Regions from separate parts of the Roseivirga sp. AWQ4_251 genome, predicted to be linked through region 1. Evidence: riboswitches for the same ligand, from Rfam matches in the RefSeq annotation. Region 1 holds a riboswitch; the other holds the start of a gene.

Region 1 (12,150 bases):
AGATGGCGGAAACCACATTCAAAAACCTGTTTGCAAGGCCAGTTCTTCAACCATTGTTATTTCTCCCCAAAACGAACTCGTGTTGCCTTGCTACCATCTAGGTTTGGAATCTATCCCCATTCAAGACAATCTGCATGAGATTTATACGTCAGAAAAGGTGCAAAAACTGGTTGCACTTGAAGGCAAACATCCCGAATGCGAAGGCTGCACAATCAATTGTTATATGCAGCCTAGTTTTGCAGTTGAAATGAATAAATATTGGTGGAAAGCGCTTCCGAGCACATTGAAGTATAACCGCATAAAAGGTACTTGGAAACAGCTTTTCTAAATCTCATTTCTTTCAATAGAAGGCTAAAATTGCACAAGCGGAACTCACGCCAATAAAAACCCAGAGTACAACGCCAAAAACCAATGGCTTATGCCCAACTTTCTTAAACTCGGAAAAGGTTAATGAACTCCCCATCAGGAAAAGAACTAGAGCCATCAAAGGTTTAGACCACCTGAAAATGCCTTTAGAAATTTCAGCGGGAATTGAAAACCAAGTTGACGCAAATAGTACGAGGCAGAAAATCAGCACGAACCAGGGGAAACTAATTTTCTTTCTTTCCTTACCAAAAACCACCAAAACAAGCATTAGGGGCAAAATCCAAAGCATGCGAACCAACTTTGCCACAGTAGCCAGTTCCAATGCTTCTTGCCCAAATTGAGCTGCTGCACCAACTACAGAGCTAGTATCGTGTATGGCAACTGCACACCATAAACCAAACTGATGTTGGCTCATATGTAGCAATGTCCCCAGTTCAGGAAAAATGAAAACTGCGAGCGCATTCAACAGAAAAACCACCGCTAAAGCTGAAGAGATTTGACGGTCGGAAGCATTGACAATTGGTGCCATTGAAGCGATAGCGCTACCTCCACAAATGGCGGTTCCCGAAGAAATCAGTAAACTGAGTTTCTTTTCCAAATGAAACCAACGCGTAATCACAAAACCTAAGCCCAACACCGCAAAGACAGAAAGCGCAGTAATGGAAAACCCTTCAGAACCTGCTGAAATGGCTGTATTCACATCGATACCAAAAGCCAAAGTAACTACTGCGATCTGCAGCAAATATTTGTTCCATTTAGCCACTTGAGTAAAACCATGATCACCGATGAGATTCCGAAACCCAAAGCCCATAAGCAATGCCAAGGGAACATTGACAGCAAAGAAAAGGCAATACGCTGCCAGGCCTATAAATAGGCATTTTTTAAACGTCTGCATAACAAATTATTTATTGAATGAAGAGACTCCTTCTAAATCAGGTTTTCCAAATATTTATACCCGCTTCCCGTATTGATCATCAATATTTTTTCAGATGGTGACACGATTTCATCTGCAACCAATTGCTCTAAGGCCTTCCACAATGCAGCACCCTCAGGCGCTACCAACACACCTTCTTGCTTCGCAATTTCTTTCACTCCTTCCATCATGGCTTGTTCTGAAACCCTAACAGAAGTGCCCTTTGATTCTTTGACAACTCGATGAATCATATCCTGCCCAAAAGCCACGGGAACTGCCAAACCATTGGCTATAGAGCCTTTATATTCCGAAAGTTCCTTCTGAATTCCTTGTAATGAATCCACTACCGGAGAACAATTTTCAGCCTGAACCACAATCATTCTCGGTAATTTAACTGTTGGGCTCAACCAGCCGAGCTCGATCATTTCATGGAAAGCTTTCCAAATCCCTAAAAGGCCGGTTCCTCCACCAGTAGGGTAAAGAATTACATCGGGCAATTGCCAATCAAGCTGCTCGGCAATTTCATATCCCATCGTTTTTTTACCTTCCAATCGATAAGGTTCTTTAAGCGTAGAGATATTAAAAGCGCCTTGCTCCTTTTCAATTTGTACAGAAAGTGCTCCGCATTGATTGATTAAACCATCCACCAAAATGAGTTCGGTTCCATAATACTCACATTCTTGCTGAAATATTTTTGGCGTGTAACTCGGCATAATCACCGTTGCTTTTATACCAGCCGATGCACAATAAGCGCTCATTGCTCCGCCCGCATTGCCAGCCGTTGGAACAACGCAACGTTCAACACCCAATTCTTTCGCCTTCGAAATGGCCATGCTCAAACCTCTTGCTTTGAATGAACCTGTCGGGTTTAACGATTCATCTTTCATCTGCAAACTGTTCAATCCTAGTTTTGAAGCGAGTTTGTTAAGTGTCAAAATTGGGGTGAAGCCTTCGCCTAGAGAAACAATATTTTCTGGATCAAAAACCGGCAACATTTCCCTGTAGCGCCACATGCTAGATGGCCTCCCTGACAAATCAGTAGGAGAAAACGAATCGGGTTTACCGTACTGAACCACCAAAGGCTTATTGCAGCAAGTCGCAAAAGTTTGAAGCTGATGAAGACTGTATTGTTTCTTGCAATTGGAGCACTCTAAATGAGTGGCATGAGAAGTAATTGTTTCGGTGAAGTTCATGACACAAATTTGCTGCGCACTTCATAACCAAACAAATGAATAAGAGTAACCAAATATAACCTTTAGTTATACAATAATCGAGCTTCTTTCACAAAAGCGCGCACGGTATCAGGTAGAGTTTCTCCTGTTCTGGTCACGAAATTGAAGGTTCTTTCTATGTTCAAATCAGGGATATTTACTTCCTTTAGTAAGCCTAAAGCCAATTCTCTTTTAATAGCCAAAGGCGAAAGAAAGCCAATTGCTGAATCTTCAATCAAAAAGTTCTTTAGTACTTCTGTTCCTCCCAAGCGCGCAATAATGTTCAAATCGGCCGATCTAAGGTTTCGTTTTGCTATTTCTCGGGAAAGTGCCGAAAGCGTTCCAGAGCCAACTTCACGCATCGCCAAAGGAATTTCCCTTAATTCTTCTATCGGCACTTCTCTGCCCACATAAGGGCTGTGACTGGAAGAAACAGGAATAATTCTGTCATCCATAAAGAAATCGTAATGCAAGCCGTTGGCTTCAAATTTATCTTCTACCACAGCCAAGTCAATTTCTTCGCTGGCTAGCGCTTTCAATACATTCTCGGTATTACGATTTACCAGTGTGATCTTGATCATAGGCCATTTCTTCCGGAAGGAAGAAAGCACTTTGGGCAAAACATAAAGCGAAAGCGTAGTACTCGCTCCAATTTTGAGGTCGCCTTTTGCCGTCAATTGACTTTTAACAATGTCGATATCTGACTCCATCCGCTTCTGAATGTGTTTGGCTTCGCGCAAGTAATTGAGCATTTTCTCGCCTTGAGGCGTCAAAGAAATAACGCTCCCCTTCCTTTGAAAAAGAGACACTCCCAATTCACCTTCGAGCTTTTTAATCTGCTTACTTACAGCAGGCTGCGAAATGCAAAGAACTTCGGCCGCCTTTGAAAAGCTTAAATGGCAAGCCACTTCATAAAAAACTTCGTGAGAAATGGATAACATGCAGGCAAGTTAGTGTATTAGTCAAAATGCTTAATAGTTTCACAGTTACTGAGACCAATAATTTTCAATCTTCCATTTTGAAATCCAGAAAAGGGCTTGTACGTTTGCAGTCACAAGTCGAGTATTCCTGAACGGTGTCAGCCGAAATCGGGAAGCGATTTATAAAGAAGCGTGGAGAGACAGGCTCTATGAAGCGCTAGCAACCACTCCGACACATACGGAAAAGGTGCTAATTCCTGAACCCAAATGGATGTCAAGTGACATTCGGGTGAATATAAATTGAAAGTAATGATCAATTCAATAAGCGCTTCGGGCTCATGCCCTGTTGAGGTTTCAACCTCACAAATCAATCAGTCAAATCCATTTGTATTTGCTATTGTTCGAATTGGCCTTTAAGCTCTTTCGCAAATCCCCTATTCCCTTTTCTCAAGTATAATTTCCGAAAAATGAATTCAACATTTTCGCCTATATACAGCACTACGCCTGCATCTGAAAACCTTCAATATTATTATTCTGATCAAGTTTTTCAGCTTGAAAGCGGTGGTTACTTGCCGGAAATCAGAATTGCTTACCAGACTTACGGTAAGCTAAACGAAGCAAAAGACAATGTAATTTGGGTTTGCCATGCCTTAACTGCCAATGCCCACCCTCAACAATGGTGGCCTGGTTTAATTGGCGAAAACGACCTTTTCAATCCGAAAGAACATTTCATTGTTTGTGCAAACATTTTAGGCTCTTGCTACGGCAGCACAGGACCAAGGGATTTCAATCCAGAAACAGGATATCGCTATGGAGCAGAATTCCCAAACCTTACTATTCGCGATATGGTAAAAGCGCATCAGTTGCTAAAAGAACATTTAGAAATTGATCGAATTGCCTTAGGCATAGGCGGTTCAATGGGCGGCCAGCAAATCATTGAATGGGCTATTCAAGAAGATGTTTTCGACAAGTTATTTGTAATTGCTACGGCTGCACAAAGTTCCCCTTGGGGCAAAGCCATTCGAGCGGCCCAGCGCATGGCCTTGGAAGCGGATCCTTCTTTCTATTCAAAATCTGTAAATGGAGGAAAAAAAGGTATGGAGGCCGCCAGAGCCATGGCTTTGCTTTCTTACAGAACACCTACGGCATTCAACCAAACACAGCAAGATGATGACGATTCGTTGGATGATTATAGAGCGGAAAGCTACCAGAGGTACCAGGGCTTAAAGCTGAGCAATCGCTTTGATGCACGCAGTTATTATGTTCTTGGAAAAGCTATGGACAGCCATAATGTGGGCAGAAATCGCAAAGGTGGAGCGGAAGCCCTTCAGCAAATCAAAGCCAAAACCTTAGTAATGGGCATAGAAGGCGACTTATTATTTCCTGTTGAAGACCAAAAATATTTGGCAGATCACCTTCCAAACGCCAAACTGGAAATCATCAACTCCGACTACGGACACGATGGATTCTTAATTGAAACTCAAAAAATCACTCAAGCACTTAAAACATTCCTTATATAATGAAAGCGATTAAAATTGGCCTTTTCGGCTTCGGTTGTGTTGGGCAAGGCCTTTATCAAACCATCAATAATTCGAAAAACTTTTCAGGCGAAATCGTAAAGATTTGCGTGAAAGACCGAAACAAAAAGCGCAGTCTTCCTGAAGGTGTTTTCACTTATGATAAAGATGTTATTCTTAACGACAGCAGCATTGATGTAGTGGTAGAACTAATCGACAATGCTGAAGCTGCCCTTGAAATCGTGACTACAGCTTTGAAAAACGGAAAATCCGTAGTTACTGCTAACAAAAAAATGGTGGCTGAAAATCTGGAATACCTAATCGACCTACAGGAAAAAACTGGCAAAGCAGTATTGTACGAAGGAGCGGTTTGCGGCAGTATTCCAATCATTAGAACTTTGGAAGAGTATTTTGGGCATGAGCCTTTAAACGAAATCAAAGGGATTTTCAATGGTTCGACAAACTACATTCTCACTAAAATTTTCGAAGAAAGGCTGGATTATAATCAAGCTTTGGAACAAGCCAAAGAAAAAGGTTTTGCAGAAAGTGATCCTACACTAGATGTTAAAGGCTTCGACCCAAAATTTAAGTTGAGCATCTTACTGACACACGCTTTCGGCATTAATGTTTCTCCAGAAAAAATAACGAATCTCGGCATCGATCACCTGAAGCCAAGCGATTTAGAATTCGCCAGAAAACATGGCTATAGAATTAAGCTGATCGCTCAGGCTGTAAGAAAAGGAAATGAGGTTTTTGCCTGTGTAATCCCGCAATTCATTAAGGAAGACCACAATTTGCGTAATATCAACAATGAGTTTAACGCGGTAACCTTGAATGGAGAATTCTGTGACGACCAACTTTTCATAGGAAAAGGAGCAGGAAGTTTACCAACAGGCGCAGCAGTGCTTTCTGATATTTCTGCCCTTAGCTACGATTACAAATACGAATACAAAAAGCACTACAACCAAGGCCAAGTAAATTTCACTAGCGACAAAACAGTTACTGTTTATGCCAGCTTTGAAAAACCAGAAGATATCGACTTGAACGAGTTCGAAGTAGTGTCAGAAAAGTACTTCTGTTTTGACCATAGTTATGTGATCGGTAAAATAAAATTATCCAAACTCTTAAGCTCAAAGTGGATTTACAATTCAAAAATCAGTGTAGTTCAATTCAACAACGAAAGCGAACTCGCTGAGGAACTGGATATTAAAGCACTTGAAAACGAAATTCAAGAATTAAGAAAAGGCCAAAAATTAAGGGAGAAAATCAGCGTTTAAAAACGGCTATTCAAAAGCTCTGTTTTTTTATGGAAACCTTCTCCATTTTAATCTTTAGTCAATATATTTGTAGCCCTTAGTAAAGGCCGATTTAAGGCCTTTCAAATTGTTGATTTAAAAGAGATTATTAATGTCTTCAGTTATTATCACTTCAGTAGTCGCATTCTCGGCTGTAATTCTGTTGCTTGTGCTTATTCTTCTTTATGCACAATCAAAACTAGTTCAGTCTGGCGATGTAAAAATCATCGTGAACGGTGATGAGAAAAACCCAATTGTAACCGCAGCAGGAAGCACACTTCTTTCGACTCTATCGAACCAGAAAGTGTTCTTGCCATCAGCTTGTGGTGGTGGTGGTACTTGTGCCATGTGTAAATGTACCGTAAAAGAAGGAGGAGGGGATGTACTACCTACAGAGGTTGGTCACCTAAGCCGTGCCGAACAAAAAGAAGGCGTTCGTCTTTCTTGCCAAGTAAAAGTTAAAAACGACATGCGCATCGAAATTCCTGAAGAAATCTTCGGAATTAAGAAATGGGAATGCGAAGTGGTTTCTAACTACAACGTGGCTTCTTTCATCAAAGAATTCGTAGTGAAATTGCCAGAAGGCGAACACTTAGAATTTGAAGCAGGAGGTTACATTCAGGTAGATGTTCCAGCAGTAGTTTGTGACTTCAAAACAATCAACATTGAGCCACATCCAGAAGATCCAGCTGGGCCAGACAAATTCAAAGGTGACTGGGACAAGTTCAACCTATGGGATTTGAAAATGGTGAACGATGAAGAAATCTTCAGAGCCTATTCAATGGCTAACCACCCAGCAGAAGGAAACATCATTATGTTGAACATCCGTATTGCTACCCCACCTTGGGACAGAGCAAACAACAAATGGATGGACGTAAACCCAGGTATTTGTTCTTCTTATGTGTTCACAAGAAAACCTGGCGACAAAGTAGTTATTTCAGGACCTTACGGTGAATTCTTCATCAAGCCAACAGACGCAGAAATGCTTTATATTGGTGGTGGTGCAGGAATGGCGCCTATGAGATCTCACCTTTTCCACCTTTTCCATACTTTAAAAACTGGAAGAAAAGTATCTTACTGGTACGGTGGTAGATCTAAAAGAGAGCTTTTCTATTTAGAAGATTTCAAAAAAATCGAGAGAGAGTTCCCTAACTTCCAATTCCACCTTGTTCTTTCTGAGCCATTGCCAGAAGATAACTGGAAAGTGAAGAAAGATGTAAATGATAAAGATGGAGACGGTTTCTTAGGATTTGTTCACCAAGCTGTAATCGATCAGTACTTGAGCAAGCATGATTCTCCTGAAGACATTGAATTCTATTTCTGTGGCCCTCCAATGATGAATGCCGCAGTAATTAAAATGTGTGACGACTGGGGTGTGCCACCAGAAAACGTTTCTTTTGACGATTTCGGAGGATAATCACCATCTAAATAATTTATTAAAGCCCCTTTATGGGGCTTTTTTATTATATGACATTCTCATTAAGCTTAATCACAAAGCATTCTTTTTCAACATTTTAACCAAAAACAACATCATATTGCCAGCTATCAACTAATACCTGCAAACGTTTGAAGTTTTAAACAGAAGGTTTATTTTTAATAAACGTATTTTTTACGTTTTATATAATAAGCCACTATGAAAAAACTGATTCTATCTCTACTGCTATTGAGCAATGTTGCCTTCGCTCAAAAAAACACTTCCACAGGTCGCCAGCATTTGCTTATGGATTTTGACTGGCGCTTTTTACAATCGGATGTTGCTGAAGCTCAAAATCCTGAATTTGATGACAGCCAATGGAGAACTTTGGATTTACCTCACGACTGGAGTATTGAAAATGGTTTTGTTGAAGATGCTCCTACAACAGGCCGAGGAGGATATTTACCCACAGGGATTGGCTGGTATAGGAAACGTTTTGACATTCCGAAGTCACAAATTGGGAGAAGCATTTGGATCGAATTTGAAGGAATTTACCAAAACAGCGATGTTTGGATCAATGGTCATCATTTAGGGCACTACCCCAGTGGCTACATGAGTTTTCACTACGATTTAACGCCTTATATTAAAGCTGGAGAAAACTCCATTTCCGTAAGAGTAGACAACTCCAAACAACCAAATTCTAGGTGGTATTCAGGCTCTGGCATTTACCGCCATGTCTGGCTGAACTTTGCTGCTCCCATACATGTCGCTCAATGGGGAACTTATATCACCACTCCTTATGTGGACCCGCTTTCGGCAGTGGTTTCGGTTAAAACACAAGTGGAAAACCAAAGCCAGGTTTCTAAAAACATCATATTAAAATCTGTAATTCTTGATGCTGCGGGGAAAAAAGTTGCCGAGGCAGAAACGCAACTTACAAATATTTCAAACGAAGGCACTGAAGCATCACAAAGGCTGGGGGTAACCACTCCTACGCTTTGGTCGATAGAAAATCCCTACTTATATACGCTTGTTACAGAAATATTGGAAAATGGCAAATTAATAGACAGTTCTGAAACTCCTTTCGGGATAAGACATATCGAATATGATGTAAACAAAGGCTTTTTATTAAATGGTGAGCAGGTAAAAATGAATGGCGTTTGCCTTCATCATGATGGAGGTAGTGTAGGAGCTGCTGTACCTATTGGCGTTTGGGAGCGCAGATTAAAAGTATTGAAGGAAATGGGGGTAAACGCTATTCGAACCTCGCACAACCCCATGGCTCCAGAGTTTTTGGACTTATGCGACCAAATGGGATTTCTGGTTCAGGATGAAGCCTTTGACGAATGGACTGCAGGTAAAGTGGAGTTTGGCTATAACAAGTATTTCAAAGAATGGTCGCAGCATGATTTGACTAGCTTTATTCTTCGCGACAGAAACCATCCTTCTATAGTGCTTTGGAGTGCTGGCAATGAAATTGGAGAACAGAAGATGGAAAATGGTCATGAAATTCTTCAACCCTTAATCGAAACTTTCCACAAACTAGACCCAACCCGACCTGTCACTACTGGCAATGATAATATTGCTGCAGATGGCGGTTCTGCAAGATTACCATTTCTCAACATGTTAGACATTGTAGGCTATAATTATGTGGATAGATGGCACGAAAGAAGAGAATTATTCTACAGTATCGACAGACACGACCATCCTAACTGGAAAATGGTGGGTACCGAAAGCGTCTCTATTCCAGGTGTTAGAGGAAGCTATTTTGATGGGAATTTCTATTCAGTAGACTCTACTGTCATTGTTCCAGCGAATTTAGGACGGGTGATCAGGGCCGAGCAGCTGTGGAAATTTGTATCGAGCCACGATTACGTTATTGGAGATTTTATGTGGACAGGGATTGATTATATAGGAGAGTCCCGGTGGCCCAGCAAAAATTCAAGCTCTGGTGTTATTGACATGAACGGCTTTCCTAAAGACGCTTTTTACTTCTACCAAAGCCAATGGACAGAAAAGCTCATGATTCATATTTTCCCTCATTGGAACTGGAAAGGGCATGAAGGACAAATCATTCCAGTAATGGTGTACACCAATTGCGAGACAGTAGAATTGTTTGTGAATGGAAAATCGTATGGAGCGAAATCTCTAGAATTTCCACGACAGGGAAATTCAGGTTCATGGAATGGGTATGAAAGACCAAAAGTAAACAACAGCACTAGCGATTTACATCTTATTTGGGATGTCCCCTACGAAGCTGGCACTATCAAGGCAATAGGCAAACGCAATGGAGAAGTGGTATTTGAGAAGGAAATCAGCACTACAGGAGCACCAGCTAGCATAAGGCTCTCCTCGGATTCAGAAACACTTAATGCCAACAAAACTGATGTAGCCCACATTAAAATAGAAGTAGTAGATTCAAACGGCCATGTAGTTCCAAATGCTCAAAATATTGTCCAATTCAATATTGAAGGAGCAGGCAAAATGATCGGGTTCGATAACGCCAACCCAACTGAACACTCGTCAATGAAGAGCAATACCAAGCCCGTTTTTAACGGTCTGGCTTTGGCAATTGTTCAAGCCACTGATAAAACCGGGGCGATAAAGATAAGAGTAACTTCTAAGGGCTTGAAGGATGGCACGATTGAGATAAAAATTCAAAAACCAGAGAGCACACTTCCAACGATAGATGATTTAAGAAAGTAAACCTATCTTTAACTTTCACCATAATTTAACTTGATTTTGAAAAATCTAGCCCTACTCCCCCTTCTTCTTTTGCTCATTACTTGCGCACCAAAGCTTAAAGAAGCCTCTCACGAACTAAAACTTATTGTGGATGCAAAGGCTGAATTAGGAGAAGGTGCCATATGGCATCCTACTGAAAATAAACTTTACTGGATAGATATAGAAGGCAAAGCACTTCATATCTATGATCCAGAAACAGGAAAAGACAGAGTTCTTCCCGTTGGTGAAAGAATAGGAACTGTGGTACCCGTTAAAGGAGGTGGAGCTTTGGTAGCCCTTCAAAATGGCATTCACAAAATAGATACTGACACCGGAGCATTAACTTTTGTAACTAATACTTTGCCTGATGAAAACATTCGGTTTAACGATGGTAAATGCGATCCATCGGGAAGGTTTTGGGTAGGTAGCATGGCTCTGGATTCACGAGTTAAAGGCGCTTCTTTATACAAAATGGACATTGATGGTTCTATGGCAACCATGCTAGACAGCGTATCCGTTTCCAATGGCATTGTATGGACAGCCGACAAAAAGACCATGTACTATAATGACACTCCCACCATGTCTGTGCAAGCTTTCGATTACGATAATCAAACCGGCCAAATCAGTAATAGAAGGGTTGCCTTTAAAATCCCTTCTGGCATGGGGGCTCCCGATGGAATGACCATTGATTCTGAAGATAAATTATGGGTCGCGTTGTGGGGAGGAAGTGCTGTAGCTAGATTTGACCCAATTACTGGGGAGTTGATGGAAAAGGTTGAAGTTCCTGCACAAAATGTATCGTCATGCGCATTTGGAGGAAAAGATTTAAAAACCCTCTACATCACCACAGCTCGTGCATGGACAAGCCCAGAAAAACTTAAAGAATTGCCTTTAACTGGAGGCGTTTTCGCTATTGATTTGGATGTAGCAGGTGTTCCTGCGAACTTTTATAACGGACATTAAAAGGCTTCTAGTTCTATTAAATCGATTTCGATAATTGAAGAAAACTTACGTTTCGCAAACGATTCTTATTAAATTCAGCCTTACTATTCCCAATTAACCTTAAACAAAATGACATATAAAAGAAGAGAATTCCTCAAGCTTGGTGGTGCCTTTGCTGCTGGCTTAGCGGTTTTACCTACGGCCTGTAAAATGGCAACCGAAAGCGGAAACAAATTCGGACTTCAACTTTACTCCCTTAGAGATATATTACCAGCCGACCCAAAAGGAGTATTGAAACAAGTAGCCTCTTTCGGCTATAATCAAATTGAAGGCTATGAAGGCCAACAAGGGCTTTTCTGGGGCATGGGAAACAAAGATTTCAAAAAATATACTGAAGATTTAGGTTTAGACTTTGTGGCTAGCCACTGCAATATTGACGACAACTTTGAGCAAAAAGCAGAGCAGGCAGCAGAGATCGGCATGAAATACTTAATCTGCCCTTACAGAAGCCAGAACTCATTGGATGAATACAAAAGAACCGCTGAACTCTTCAATGAAAAAGGCGAAATCTGTAAAAAGAACGGAATCCGTTTTGCCTACCACAACCATGAATACGGCTTTATTCCTGTTGAAGGGGAACTTCCTCAAGATGTTTACATGCAAAACACTGATGCTGATTTAGTGGATTTTGAAATGGATATGTATTGGGTAGTAACTGCTGGCCAAAAACCTGAAGCTTGGTTTAAAAAATATCCCAATCGCTTTAAACTAGGTCACGTGAAGGATCGCATGAAAAACGCCACAGAAAGAGACGCAACTTGTACTCTAGGTACAGGAATCATCGATTA
Region 2 (12,150 bases), on a different contig from region 1:
TTCTGAGTTCCTTTACAAATTCTTTAAGCTTTGCATACGTTACTGGGTCGGCAGTTTGAAAGGCAGGCGTATCACCTTCCCCTTTGGGGAAGGCCGGGTTGGGGCTATTTTTTGCTCTTCTTTTCTCTTCCTCTAAATAAGGCAGCAAGTAAGCAACCGCCTTTTTCATTACCCTTGCACTTTTCACTACTTGTGGTAAGAACATTTTGCCAGAGCCAAACAAATCTCCAACTACGTTCATACCGTCCATTAAAGGGCCTTCAATAACCTTTAATGGACGAATATATTTCTGCCTTGCTTCTTCTGTATCTTCATCAATAAATTCAACAATACCTTTAACTAGGGCGTGTTCTAAGCGTTTCTCAACAGATTCTTGACGCCAAGCATCATCTTTTACAATTTTCTTTCCATCGCCTTTTACGGTTTCGGCAAAATCGAGTAAACGTTCAGTAGCGTCTGATCTTCTGTTCAAAAGCACATCCTCTACTCTTTCCAATAAATCCTTAGGAATGTCGTCATAAACCTCCAGCATAGTTGGGTTTACAATTCCCATATCCATCCCATTTTGTATGGCATGAAAAAGAAAAGCAGAATGCATAGCTTCTCTTACCGGGTTATTTCCTCTGAAGGAAAATGAAACGTTACTCACACCTCCGCTGACATGAGCACCTGGAAGGTTTTCTCTAATCCATTTTGTAGCCCTAAAGAAATCCAGAGCATTGTTGTTATGTTCTTCAATTCCCGTGGCCACGGGAAAAATATTGGGATCGAAAATGATATCGTTTTTTGGGAATTTCACCACATCGATCAGAATACGATACGAGCGTTCACAAATCTCGAGTCTTCTTTCATATGAATCGGCCTGACCGGCTTCATCAAAAGCCATAACGATTACCGCTGCGCCATAACGCTTAACTTTTTTAGCGTGGTCTATAAATGCCTTCTCTCCTTCTTTTAAAGAAATTGAGTTTACAACGCTTTTACCCTGAACGCACTTCAAACCTGCTTCAATAATTTCCCATTTTGAAAAGTCAATCATGATGGGAATTCTGGCAATGTCTGGTTCCGCGGCAATAAGATTCAGGAACTTCACCATGGCTTCTTTGCCATCGAGCATTCCTTCATCCATATTGACATCTAGAATCTGCGCACCTCCTTCAACCTGATCACGAGCAACTTCCAAGGCTTCATCGTATTTTTCTTCCTTGATCAACCGTGCAAAACGTTTAGAACCAGTAACATTGGTTCTTTCTCCCACATTCACAAAATTGGATTCAGGGGTTACGATCAGCGGTTCAAGACCTGAAAGTTGAAGGGTTGTTTTATTCTTTATACTCATTAATTGTTTCAAATTTTGGCTTCAAAGCTTTAATCAAAAATCAGCTTTGAATTAATCTTCGTCTGCTATCAACTCGGTTTGTGGTAATTTACGCGGAGTATGTTTAGCGGCCACTTCAGCAATAGCCCTGATGTGGTCTGGAGAAGTTCCGCAACAACCTCCCACAATGTTCAAAAAGTTGTTAGAAAGAAAATCTTCGATTTGAACAGCCATTTCTTCTGGGCTTTGATCATACTCACCAAATTCATTAGGCAAACCTGCATTTGGGTGGGCACTGGTGTAGAAATCAGCCTTATCGGACAAAGTTTCTAAATATGGTCTGAGTTGAGAAGCTCCTAAAGCACAATTTAAACCTATAGAAAGCAAAGGCATATGCGAAACAGAAATCAAAAAGGCTTGAGTGGTTTGGCCTGAAAGTGTTCTTCCACTCGCATCGGTTATGGTTCCCGACACCATGATAGGCCATTCTTTGCCCTTTTCTTCTGCAACTTCTTCAATAGCAAAAAGAGCGGCTTTGGCATTGAGTGTATCAAAAACAGTTTCAACCAACAGAACATCGGCACCACCATCCGTTAAGGCAATCACTTGCTCCTTATAGGCTTGCACAAGATCATCGAAAGTAACCGCTCTGAAACCAGGATCATTCACATCGGGCGATAAAGAAGCCGTTCTGTTGGTTGGCCCAATAGAACCCGCTACAAATCGAGGTTTATGAGGTTCTTTAGCCGTGATTTCATCCGCAACTTCACGCGCAATTTTTGCCGATTCATAATTGATATCATAAACAGCATCTTCCAGATGATAATCAGCTTGAGCAATCGTAGTGCCGCTGAAAGTATTGGTTTCAATAATATCAGCGCCAGCTTCCAAGTAAAGCCTGTGAATTTCCTTGATAATATCTGGACGTGTGATGGAAAGAAGATCGTTATTTCCTTTTAAAGGATGCGGATGATCCTTAAATCTCTCTCCACGAAAATCATCTTCAGTAAGTGTATGTCTTTGAATCATGGTACCCATAGCACCATCCAAAACCAAAATTCTTTCTTTGAGTATCTCCCTAATATCAGCCATATTGCAAAACGTTTAGACTTATCAGGAAATGTGGGAGGAGTTTCGAACTCATCTGCCCCCAAAACGGTTTTGGGGCTAGGAATTAGCACCAGCTTTTACAGGTTGCTAAGATTTCATCGGGCCTAGTCCCTCCATCTTTCTTGATAAGTATGCAAAGAAAGTGATATTTCAGCTAAATACACGCTTGATTCTTCAATATTTCGCATGCTTCAAAGGGCCAGGAAAAATTTACTTAATGAAATAAGCAAGTCGAAAAGCTAAATCAGCATTGGTTCTCCATTCAAAGGCTTGATCTCTGTAACTGAATCCATCTTGACTTGTGATTACTCCTTTAGGCATTCCAGTTGGAGTTATGGTCCATCTTTCGTAAGCCATAGCTACATCCACTTCTAAAGAAAGTTTGGTTGTCAAATAACCCATATAGCCGACCCTTAACCTTCCTCCTTTTCTGCTTTCTTTCAAAGAAAATTTGGATTCTTGGTAATAAGAACAACCTGCAAAACCGCAACTGACTTCAAAAACTCGAGTTCTATCATAGTTAACAGCGGTTAAGTAAGGTTCTACCGCCAAAAACCAACGGTTATAAGGATCCCAGGTCTTTTTATAAAACCTGATCTGAGAAGCCAGTTTTACACCTCTTTTGTTTTCGAAGAAGTTATCTTGATTATAGGTTTGATCATTCAAAATGATTCCAACACTATGTTGAAGTGTAGTTAACGAATCAACTTGATGTTCAAAAGCTCCCATAAAGGAAGAAAACCTTGAAAAAAACTGACTGGGCACAACCTTAATCGCCATTTTATGAATAGGCTCATTCTTCTCCGGTTTTTCCCCCTTGATTCTATAAAATTGCGCTGATGCCTGATAAAAGCTGATCAAGCAAAAAATGAGAATGACAAAAAAATTCCTCATGCTTATTCGGTTATCTCTCCAATTACAGAAAGCTGACCTTGAATATCGTAAGTGGCGTTATAAATTCCGTCAGAAGTAACCACAATCATATAATCCGACTTCAAGATGATATCATAAGGAAGCCCGTTTCCGATTTGGCTATGGCTCATCATTACAGGTCGAGTTGGGTTTGAAATGTTGTAAGAAGTAATTCCACGACTTTCGCACACAAATAGAAAATCATTGTTGATGGCCAAACCGTAAGGTTCTTCAACACCAGCAGAATTCAACAATTTAGGATTTGTTAAATCGCTAATATCAATGGCTTCCAGTAAGTTTTGCCCTGAAACAATGCCTCTACAATTTGTGCTTCTAATCGTTGTATACGCTATATTATTTCTAGCGACAACGGGATCGCATGCGGTTACATGAGCATAAGAAGAAACATATTTTGGCGTATCGCCATTGCTCAAATCCAAGAAATAAACACTGTTGTTGCTTCCTAAAAAGAGATAATTTTCATACAAATACACGGTTTCCAATAAGCTTGGCAATTGTATGGACGATGTATATTTCATGTTCGTCTTATCTGAAATATTGTAGGTCACAATCTTATCGTTCGCTAAAACATAAAGATTGTCTCCTGCAATCAAAAATGAAGCAAGCGAACCACCTTGGCTTGTTCCACCACCAACACCAATCGGATTTACATCTCCGTCTGAAGCGCATGCTACTAACGCGAGAATTAAAAATAAACTCAATAGCTTTCTCATCAATAATAACATTTAGGGCTTTCTAAAACTGTATAATCCCAACCTACTACCTTGCCTTTGGTATCATCTACACATTCAAAATATACCCCTCTTTCAGGAGGAAGCGCGTTGTAACCATTTTGAGCAAATAGGCCTTCTTCCCTATCAATCACATGAATGTTATCGATGTTGGAAATATCTATAGAAACCAGATCCGAATACTGATTGATGTAAAGCACCTTATTTCTAATGGCCATATCAATGGCTCCTTCTACTTTTAAAAAGCCCAATTTTGTAGGACTAGTAGGATCAGAATTATCTATTACATGAATGCCCAAAAACCGATCGTTTAGAAAAATCAAATCGCCCAAGGTGTAAATTTTTCCAGAAGTGGTTATGGCTTTGGGTGATTGCCATTCAATAGTGAGATCCGTTGTTGTAGAATAAATGGGTTTGTAACCCTCTACATTTCCTTCAGGAAAATCTACATTATCGCCAAAAGTCCAGCAAGAACTTAAGCTCAGTAGCATTCCTAAGCACAAGAATGATAGGATAGATTGATGTTTCATTGGTTTTATAAAAAATGAAAGATAACTAGGAGAATATAACAGCGCAACAACGTTGCATTAATTTAAAGTTACAATTCTACCAATACCTTATCAGACACCTGATTTGTAAAATTCGTTGCAAAGAATTATTGGGCTTTAGAAAACTTAAAAGCACTATTCTTTGTAATTTATCAGGGATTTATGAGCAGTATTAAATTAGCCGCTATTGACATTGGCTCAAATGCCATTCGCTTTCAGGTAACTCACGTTTTAACTTATCAGGGAGAACATACTTTCAAAAAAATAGAGTATCTGCGTTTCCCCTTACGTTTGGGGCAAGACGTATTCAAATTCAAGAAAATAGGTCCTGAGAAAGAAGAAAAGTTCATGCGGCTCATGCATGCTTATAAAATTCTTATCGATTTATACGAAGTAGACGCATATTACGCTTGCGCCACTTCGGCCATGCGCGAAGCAGAAAACGGCCATAAACTTGCGGAGAAAGTCAAGCAACTTCACGATCTAAAAATCAGAATCATTAGTGGAGAGCAAGAGGCGGAATTGATCAACCGCGTGGTGTTAAATAAGCTTGATGAACACAATTTTATTCACATAGATGTGGGCGGAGGAAGTACGGAGTTGAATTTGATTTCTAAAGGAGAAAAAATAGCTTCTAAATCCTTCAAAATTGGTTCGGTTCGAAGTATAGAACAAATGGAATCGGCAAGCATACTTTCCGAAATTGATGAATGGATTCAGAAAAATGTGCATAAAAAATTTACGGGCTTAACCGCGATTGGCACTGGCGGAAACATCAACAAAATCTATGAACTGGCCCATAAAAGAAAGAATGATAGGCTTTTGAACCTTAAAGAAGTTCTTGATATACAAGCTTATTTATCGGGGCTTTCACTTGAAGAGAAAATCCATAAACTTCAGTTGAATGAAGATCGAGCGGATGTAATTGTTCCGGCTTCACACATTTATGTTCATGTAATGCAAGCCGCAAAATGCAGAAGAATAAAAGTGCCTGATGTTGGCCTTAAAGACGGCATTATGCACATGCTTTATGAAAAACATGTGGCTGGTCAGAGCTCTGCCTTTTAATTAGTCGAAAAGCTTAGCCTGTTCAACTTCTTCGCGAGTTACTTTGAAGAACTTACTATGTACATCAAAGTGCTCATTTCCAAACGTTTCACGAATGCTATATGAGCCATCTTCGTTCATGTTGTAAGCGTTCACATTATCCTTTAAATCGTAATCCAACAAGTTGATACATTGCTTTTTACAGAAGTCATCTTGAAATAAGAAAAGCGATTCTATTCTTCTATCGAAGCTGCGAACCATAACATCCGCACTACCTCCGTATACTTTTGGCTCACCATTATTGTGGAAATAATAAAGGCGACTATGCTCCAAATATTCACCCACAATGGATATAACTTCAATATTCTTGCTTAAACCTTTTCTTCCTGGCCTTAGGCAACAGATACCGCGTACAATCAATTTGATCTTCACGCCAGCTTGCGAGGCTTTATAAAGTTCTTCAATAATCTCTTTGTCTTGAAGAGAGTTGATTTTGATTACAATACCGCTTTTCAAGCCATTTTCAGCATTTTGCTTTTCTTCATTGATCAGATCGATCAACTGCTGACGCATGTCACCAGGAGCCGTAATCAAGTATTGGTATTCATTGGGAAGTGAATGGCCTGTAATTACATTAAAGAACTCAGAAATATCTTCTGCATAAACCTTATTGGTGCTCAGTAAACCCAAATCGGTATACAATCGTGCAGTGCTCTCATTATAGTTTCCGCTAGACATATGTACGTAGCGCGTTACACCACTTTTTTCTCTACGCACGATAAGCAGTAACTTTGTGTGCGTCTTCACACTACTAATGCCATAAACCACATAGCAACCTGCTTTTCTCAGCTTATCAGCTTCGCGAAGGTTATTTTCTTCATCGAATCTCGCCTTTACTTCAAAAAGAACGGAAACATGCTTTCCATTTTCAGCAGCTTTTAACAATGCAGCAGTAATTCTACTGTTTTTGGCCAATCTGTAAATCGTCAGTTTGATAGCCAAAACTTTTGGGTCTTCTGCCGATTTTTCGATCAATTCCAACAGCGGCTCAATACTGTTATAAGGATGATGCAGTAAAACATCTCTTTCTTTCAGAATATCGAAGATGCTCATGTCTTCAGTGTCTTCAGGATAAGAAAGCGGTTTAACTGGGGCTTTAGAAATAGGAAGCAGATGGTTCAGCTCTTCGTGGTTGATGATTTGCCACAACCCAGTATAATCGATCAGAGATTCTTTTGGCACATAAAAGATATTCTCTTCTCCTATCTCCCAACGATCCTTCAGCATTTTAAAAGTGGAACGGTTGGCACCTTGTTGAGCTTCTATTCTTACTACCCTACCTGTTTTTCTGGTTTTGAGCTTTTTCTTTATTTCTTCAATAAAACCAGTTTCAATATCCTCGCTTTCTTCTAGAGTGAAATCACCATTTCGGGTAACCCGAAATAAATCGCAGGACATGATTTCAATGTTCCTGAACAGTTTTTGAATATACTCTCTGATGATTTCCTCAATCGGAATAAACACCAATTGATCGCCACGATCGATTTCGTAAAAGCGAGGTAAATTTTGAGGAATTTGAACAAAACTGTATTTGCGATTGGCTCGTTTGGTGTCACCTGGAAATCGCGTAACTACAGCGAAAATCAGGTTTTTATTCATCAGAATTGGAAAAGTATGCAGACTATCGAAAACCATGGGTGTGAGCATGGGATAGATAATGCGCTTAAAGTATTTCTTAATTTCTTCACGCTCGCTTTGTCTTAGATTGATCAAATCCTTTTCAATGGTAAAACCATCGGCAGAAAACTGAGGAGCGAGCTTCTGAATGAAAAGCTCATTCTGCATGCTTACAAAATTCTGAGAATCATCAAAAAGCAGGTTTTTGAAGGCAACTTCGCGAAGTCCAGAGTAGTCGAAACGTTCTTTGCCATAGTCGATATAGTTGTATAAGCTACCGACTCTGATCATAAAGAATTCATCGAGATTAGAAGCCGTAATTGCCAGAAATTTAAGGCGTTCCAAAATGGTTCTATCTAAATGTCTAGCCTGATCTAAAACGCGATCGTTAAACTTTAGCCAGCTTAGGTCGCGGCTAATCAGTTCACTTTTTTCAATTCTTGATGCTGTTCTTGACGATAGTCCTGACATTTCTAATTTCTCTCCTTAAATTTTTTGGCCAATAAAAAAGGGTTCAGCTAAAATAGGAACCCTTTTTTACTATGATGTTAAGCTGGTTTTAAATATCAACCTTAGCGTATTTTGCATTCCTTTCAATAAAGTCTCTTCGCGGAGCAACTTCATCTCCCATAAGCATTGAGAACAGGTGATCGGCCTCAGCGGCAGATTCAACAGTTACGCGCTTCATGCTTCTTGTTTCAGGATCCATTGTAGTTTCCCACAACTGCTCAGGGTTCATTTCACCCAAACCTTTGTATCGCTGAACGTTTACGGCATCTTCTTTTCCAGAATCACCAACCATTTCCTTGGTTAGAATCGCTCTTTGCTGTTCATCCCAGCAATAACGCTGATCCTTTCCTTTCTTCAACAAATACAAAGGAGGAAGAGCGATATATAAATATCCGTTATCGATAAGCGGACGCATGTAGCGGAAGAAGAAAGTCAGAATCAAAGTTCTGATGTGGCTTCCGTCAATATCGGCATCCGTCATGATTACAATTTTGTGATAACGAAGCTTAGTCATATTAAGCGCTTTGTCGTCATCTTCCGTACCGAAAGAAACACCTAAAGCGGTAATGATGTTTTTGATTTCATCGTTATCGTAGATTTTATGCTCTTGTGCTTTCTCTACGTTAAGAATTTTACCTCTTAAGGGAAGAATCGCTTGGAAGTTTCTATCACGACCTTGCTTTGCAGAACCACCTGCAGAATCCCCTTCCACAAGATACAGTTCACAAACCGCAGGGTCTTTCTCTGAACAGTCTGCCAATTTACCAGGAAGTCCCGTTCCAGAAAGCACGTTTTTACGCTGCACCATTTCACGCGCTTTTCTTGCCGCATGACGCGCCTGCGCTGCCAAAACCACCTTTTGAACAATAGATTTAGCAGCTTTTGGATGCTCTTCTAGGTAATACTGAAGTGTTTCGCTCACCGCAGATTCTACAGCTCCCATTACATCTCCATTACCTAATTTGGTTTTGGTTTGTCCCTCAAATTGAGGCTCGGCCACTTTAACCGAAATAACAGCTGTTAGACCTTCTCTAAAGTCATCTCCGTTGATATCAACCTTAACCTTATCCAACAAACCTGATTTGTCGGCATAAGACTTTAAAGTTCTTGTTAAAGCTCTTCTGAATCCAGAAACGTGAGTTCCACCTTCAATCGTGTTAATGTTGTTTACATAAGAAACCACATTTTCAGAGTAAGAAGAATTGTAGCTCATGGCCACTTGAACTGGCACTTCAGACTTTTCACTTTCTATGTAAATAGGCTCCTCGATCAAACTTTCTCGAGTTTCATCCAAGAAGCTTACAAATTCCTTTAAACCACCATCAGAATGGAATACTTCTCCTAAGAATTCTCCGTCTTCACCTTGCTCTCTTTTATCAACCAAAGTGATGGTGATACCGGCATTTAGGTAAGACAATTCTCTCAATCGAGAAGCAACAGTTTCGTATTTGTAAACCAAAGAGGTAAAAATCTGATCATCTGGCTTAAAATGCACGGTGGTTCCGTGTCTATCAGATTTACCAGTTTCTTTTACAGGGTATTTTGGAACCCCGCGAGAATATTCTTGCTGATATTCAGAACCGTTTCGTTCTACCGTTACATGCAAAAGAGATGAAAGTGCATTCACACAGGAAACCCCTACTCCGTGAAGACCACCAGACACTTTGTATGTGTCTTTATCGAACTTACCTCCTGCGTGAAGTACGGTCATTACAACCTCCAATGCAGAACGTTTTTCCTTTTCGTGATAATCAGTAGGAATACCTCGACCATTATCGGTAACTGTAATGGAATTATCCTCTTCGATAGTAACAGAAATGGTATCGCAATAACCAGCTAAAGCTTCATCAATAGAGTTATCAACAACCTCCCAAATCATATGGTGAAGGCCTTTGATACCAATATCACCAATGTACATGGCCGGACGTTTTCTTACGGCTTCTAAACCTTCTAAAACCTGAATATTACCAGCTGAATACTCTTTATTCTTCTTCTCTTTGTCTTCGCTCATGTGAATCTAAACTATTAAAAAAGAGGTGACGGTCGGGTTTGAATGTTCAAGCCAAGATGGGTACAAGACCGCCCTCAAATAAAGCACGAATATAGGCAAAATAACTTAAAAATTGCCCACGGAAAGCATAACTAAAGTACAAGCCTGAACGCACTCAATACCTTCTTTTTCCGCTAATTCTATAAACTCCTGATTTTCAGTCCCAGGATTGAATATAATGCGCTTTGGCATTAAAGAAAGGAGGTAATCGTACCACTCTTTTTGTCGGCTTGGGTTGATATAAAGTGTTACCGTATCTACCCCTTCAATCTTGGGTTTGTCATATATATTCAGAATGGTTTCGCCCAGCACTTCTCCTTCACTAATTCCTATAGGAATAAACTCATGATTACGTTCTTGTAGCATAGAAGCTGCCTTAAAAGCGTAGTTATTTGATTTGGGATTGCTCCCTATGATTACCGTTTTTTTCACTTAACTAATATTAACAATGGGGTTGGAACTAAAACCTCTAACTTTACCTTCGAAATGCGAATATGGGATTTATTGCGTTATAGATTCCGAACATGCAAAATGTCTATGAGAGTTCCACTATTATTACTAGCCAGTTTCTATTCTTGTTTAGTTTTCGGGCAAAAAAATCTGGCTTTTCAAGAAGTTAAAACTGAAGCAGATTGGGATGCAATAGTGGAAACAGCCCGCGTAGAAGACAAACTAATTTTTGCTGAAGCTTATGCTACTTGGTGCGGCTATTGTAAACAAATGGATCGCGAGGTTTTCACCAATCCTGAAGTGATTGACCTTTTCAACCAGCAGTTTATTAACGTTAAGTTCGATGGAGAAAAAGGTTATGGCATCGTTCTCAATGAAAGGCTGAAAGTTGAAGGTTTTCCTGCCATGTTCTTTTTGAATAAAGAAATGGAGAGTATTCAAACCATTAGCGGCTATGTGCCCTCTCCTACACTTTTGGCATACGCAAATCAAGCAATCAATGTAAATTCAAAGCTTCCTCTTTTGAAGGATAAGTACGAAAATGGCACAATCACCGATGATGAAAAACTGGAGTTGATCGGAGTATTGGAATCTGTTGACCATGAAAAAGCAGCGCCTTTGGCCAAAGAATATCTATCGACTCTCACCCTTCAAAATTATATTGATCAAGTTGAAAACCTATGGTTGGCCAGCCGTTTCGAAAATCAATTAACCACGCCTAATTACCTGTTGATATCTGCGAATAAAGATGCTCTGGTAGAAGCTCACGGACTAGAAGAATATCAGGATTATTTTAAAGCGATTTTCAATGATAATCTGCAATTGGCGGTTCGTTACGGAAACCAAAAACTCTTGTATCAACTGATTACTGATGTTTTACCTCAGTTTTTACCTGAAATTGAACTACCTGAAGCGGCTTTCATTACTAAGAAAATTTACTTTCAAGAAAGACAAGAATTCGACAAGTATCAGTTTGAAGTAAAGAGCTATTTGAATAACACTGTTGTTGGTGATGACACTCGATTAGAGTTCTTGTTTAATAATGCCTTAGAAATCATTGAAGGTCAAGAAGATGAAGCTATGATCCAATTTGCTGCAGACCTATTAACTCAAGCTGTCGCCCTTGATCCAACACATTTCGAGTCCACCAGTTTGCTAGGCTATAACAAAGCGCTTTTGGGTGACTTTGATGAAGCTCTAAATCTGTTGGAAAAAGCAAAGGGTCTAACAGAAAGCCAAGAAGAAAAAGATATGGCTGACGGAATGATTCAAGCCGTAAAAGCCATGAAGGAGATGTAATTTCCCTTCTTATTTCGTCCTAAACTTTAAGCTCTCAACAAGTTTTTCAGCGCATTTTTCTCCATCCATAGCGGCCGAAATGATACCTCCCGCATAACCTGCTCCTTCTCCACAAGGGAAAAGTCCTTTTATTTGAGGATGCTCCAAACTATCCTTATCTCTAGGGATTCTTACGGGTGAAGATGTTCTACTTTCAACTCCTACAATTTGAGCTTCGTTAGTGTAATAGCCCTTCATCTTCTTACCAAAAGCCTTAAAGGCGGTTCTTAAGCGATAACTCACCGACTCTGGCAATACTTCTCTCATATCCACCGAAAGCAAACCAGGCTGATAAGAAGTGCTATTCAACTGATTAGAAACTTTGTTGTTGGTGAAATCCACCATGCGCTGGGCTGGTGCAGTTTGATTTCCACCAGCTATTTCACAAGCCAACCTTTCAATTTCTGCCTGAAACTCCATGCCTGCCAAAGCTCCATG

The links. Region 1 has a riboswitch for S-adenosylmethionine ahead of ACXACJ_RS14480 (homoserine O-acetyltransferase family protein). Riboswitches for the same ligand answer to the same signal wherever they lie in the genome.
Region 2: linked by a shared signal. The riboswitch ahead of ACXACJ_RS07300 (homocysteine S-methyltransferase family protein) and the one ahead of ACXACJ_RS14480 (homoserine O-acetyltransferase family protein) in region 1 are both predicted to bind S-adenosylmethionine.

The regions. Positions count from the first base shown of each region.
Region 1 covers NZ_JBSWSW010000002.1:99,032-111,181, forward strand. Annotated here, with positions in the region: gene ACXACJ_RS14460 (radical SAM protein) at 1-328, shown strand, start outside; gene ACXACJ_RS14465 (YeiH family protein) at 341-1,261, opposite strand; gene ACXACJ_RS14470 (threonine synthase) at 1,294-2,472, opposite strand; gene ACXACJ_RS14475 (LysR substrate-binding domain-containing protein) at 2,535-3,431, opposite strand; SAM riboswitch class I at 3,588-3,712, shown strand; gene ACXACJ_RS14480 (homoserine O-acetyltransferase family protein) at 3,878-4,930, shown strand; gene ACXACJ_RS14485 (homoserine dehydrogenase) at 4,930-6,204, shown strand; gene nqrF (NADH:ubiquinone reductase (Na(+)-transporting) subunit F) at 6,335-7,639, shown strand; gene ACXACJ_RS14495 (glycoside hydrolase family 2 TIM barrel-domain containing protein) at 7,856-10,342, shown strand; gene ACXACJ_RS14500 (SMP-30/gluconolactonase/LRE family protein) at 10,379-11,323, shown strand; gene ACXACJ_RS14505 (sugar phosphate isomerase/epimerase family protein) at 11,432-12,150, shown strand, end outside.
Region 2 covers NZ_JBSWSW010000001.1:1,631,023-1,643,172, reverse strand. Annotated here, with positions in the region: gene ACXACJ_RS07305 (vitamin B12 dependent-methionine synthase activation domain-containing protein) at 1-1,339, opposite strand, end outside; gene ACXACJ_RS07300 (homocysteine S-methyltransferase family protein) at 1,391-2,410, opposite strand; SAM riboswitch class I at 2,456-2,560, opposite strand; gene ACXACJ_RS07295 (hypothetical protein) at 2,639-3,322, opposite strand; gene ACXACJ_RS07290 (LVIVD repeat-containing protein) at 3,325-4,074, opposite strand; gene ACXACJ_RS07285 (LVIVD repeat-containing protein) at 4,074-4,622, opposite strand; gene ACXACJ_RS07280 (Ppx/GppA phosphatase family protein) at 4,803-5,708, shown strand; gene ppk1 (polyphosphate kinase 1) at 5,709-7,835, opposite strand; gene gyrB (DNA topoisomerase (ATP-hydrolyzing) subunit B) at 7,924-9,885, opposite strand; gene ACXACJ_RS07265 (CoA-binding protein) at 9,991-10,356, opposite strand; gene ACXACJ_RS07260 (thioredoxin fold domain-containing protein) at 10,462-11,673, shown strand; gene ACXACJ_RS07255 (NAD(P)/FAD-dependent oxidoreductase) at 11,683-12,150, opposite strand, start outside.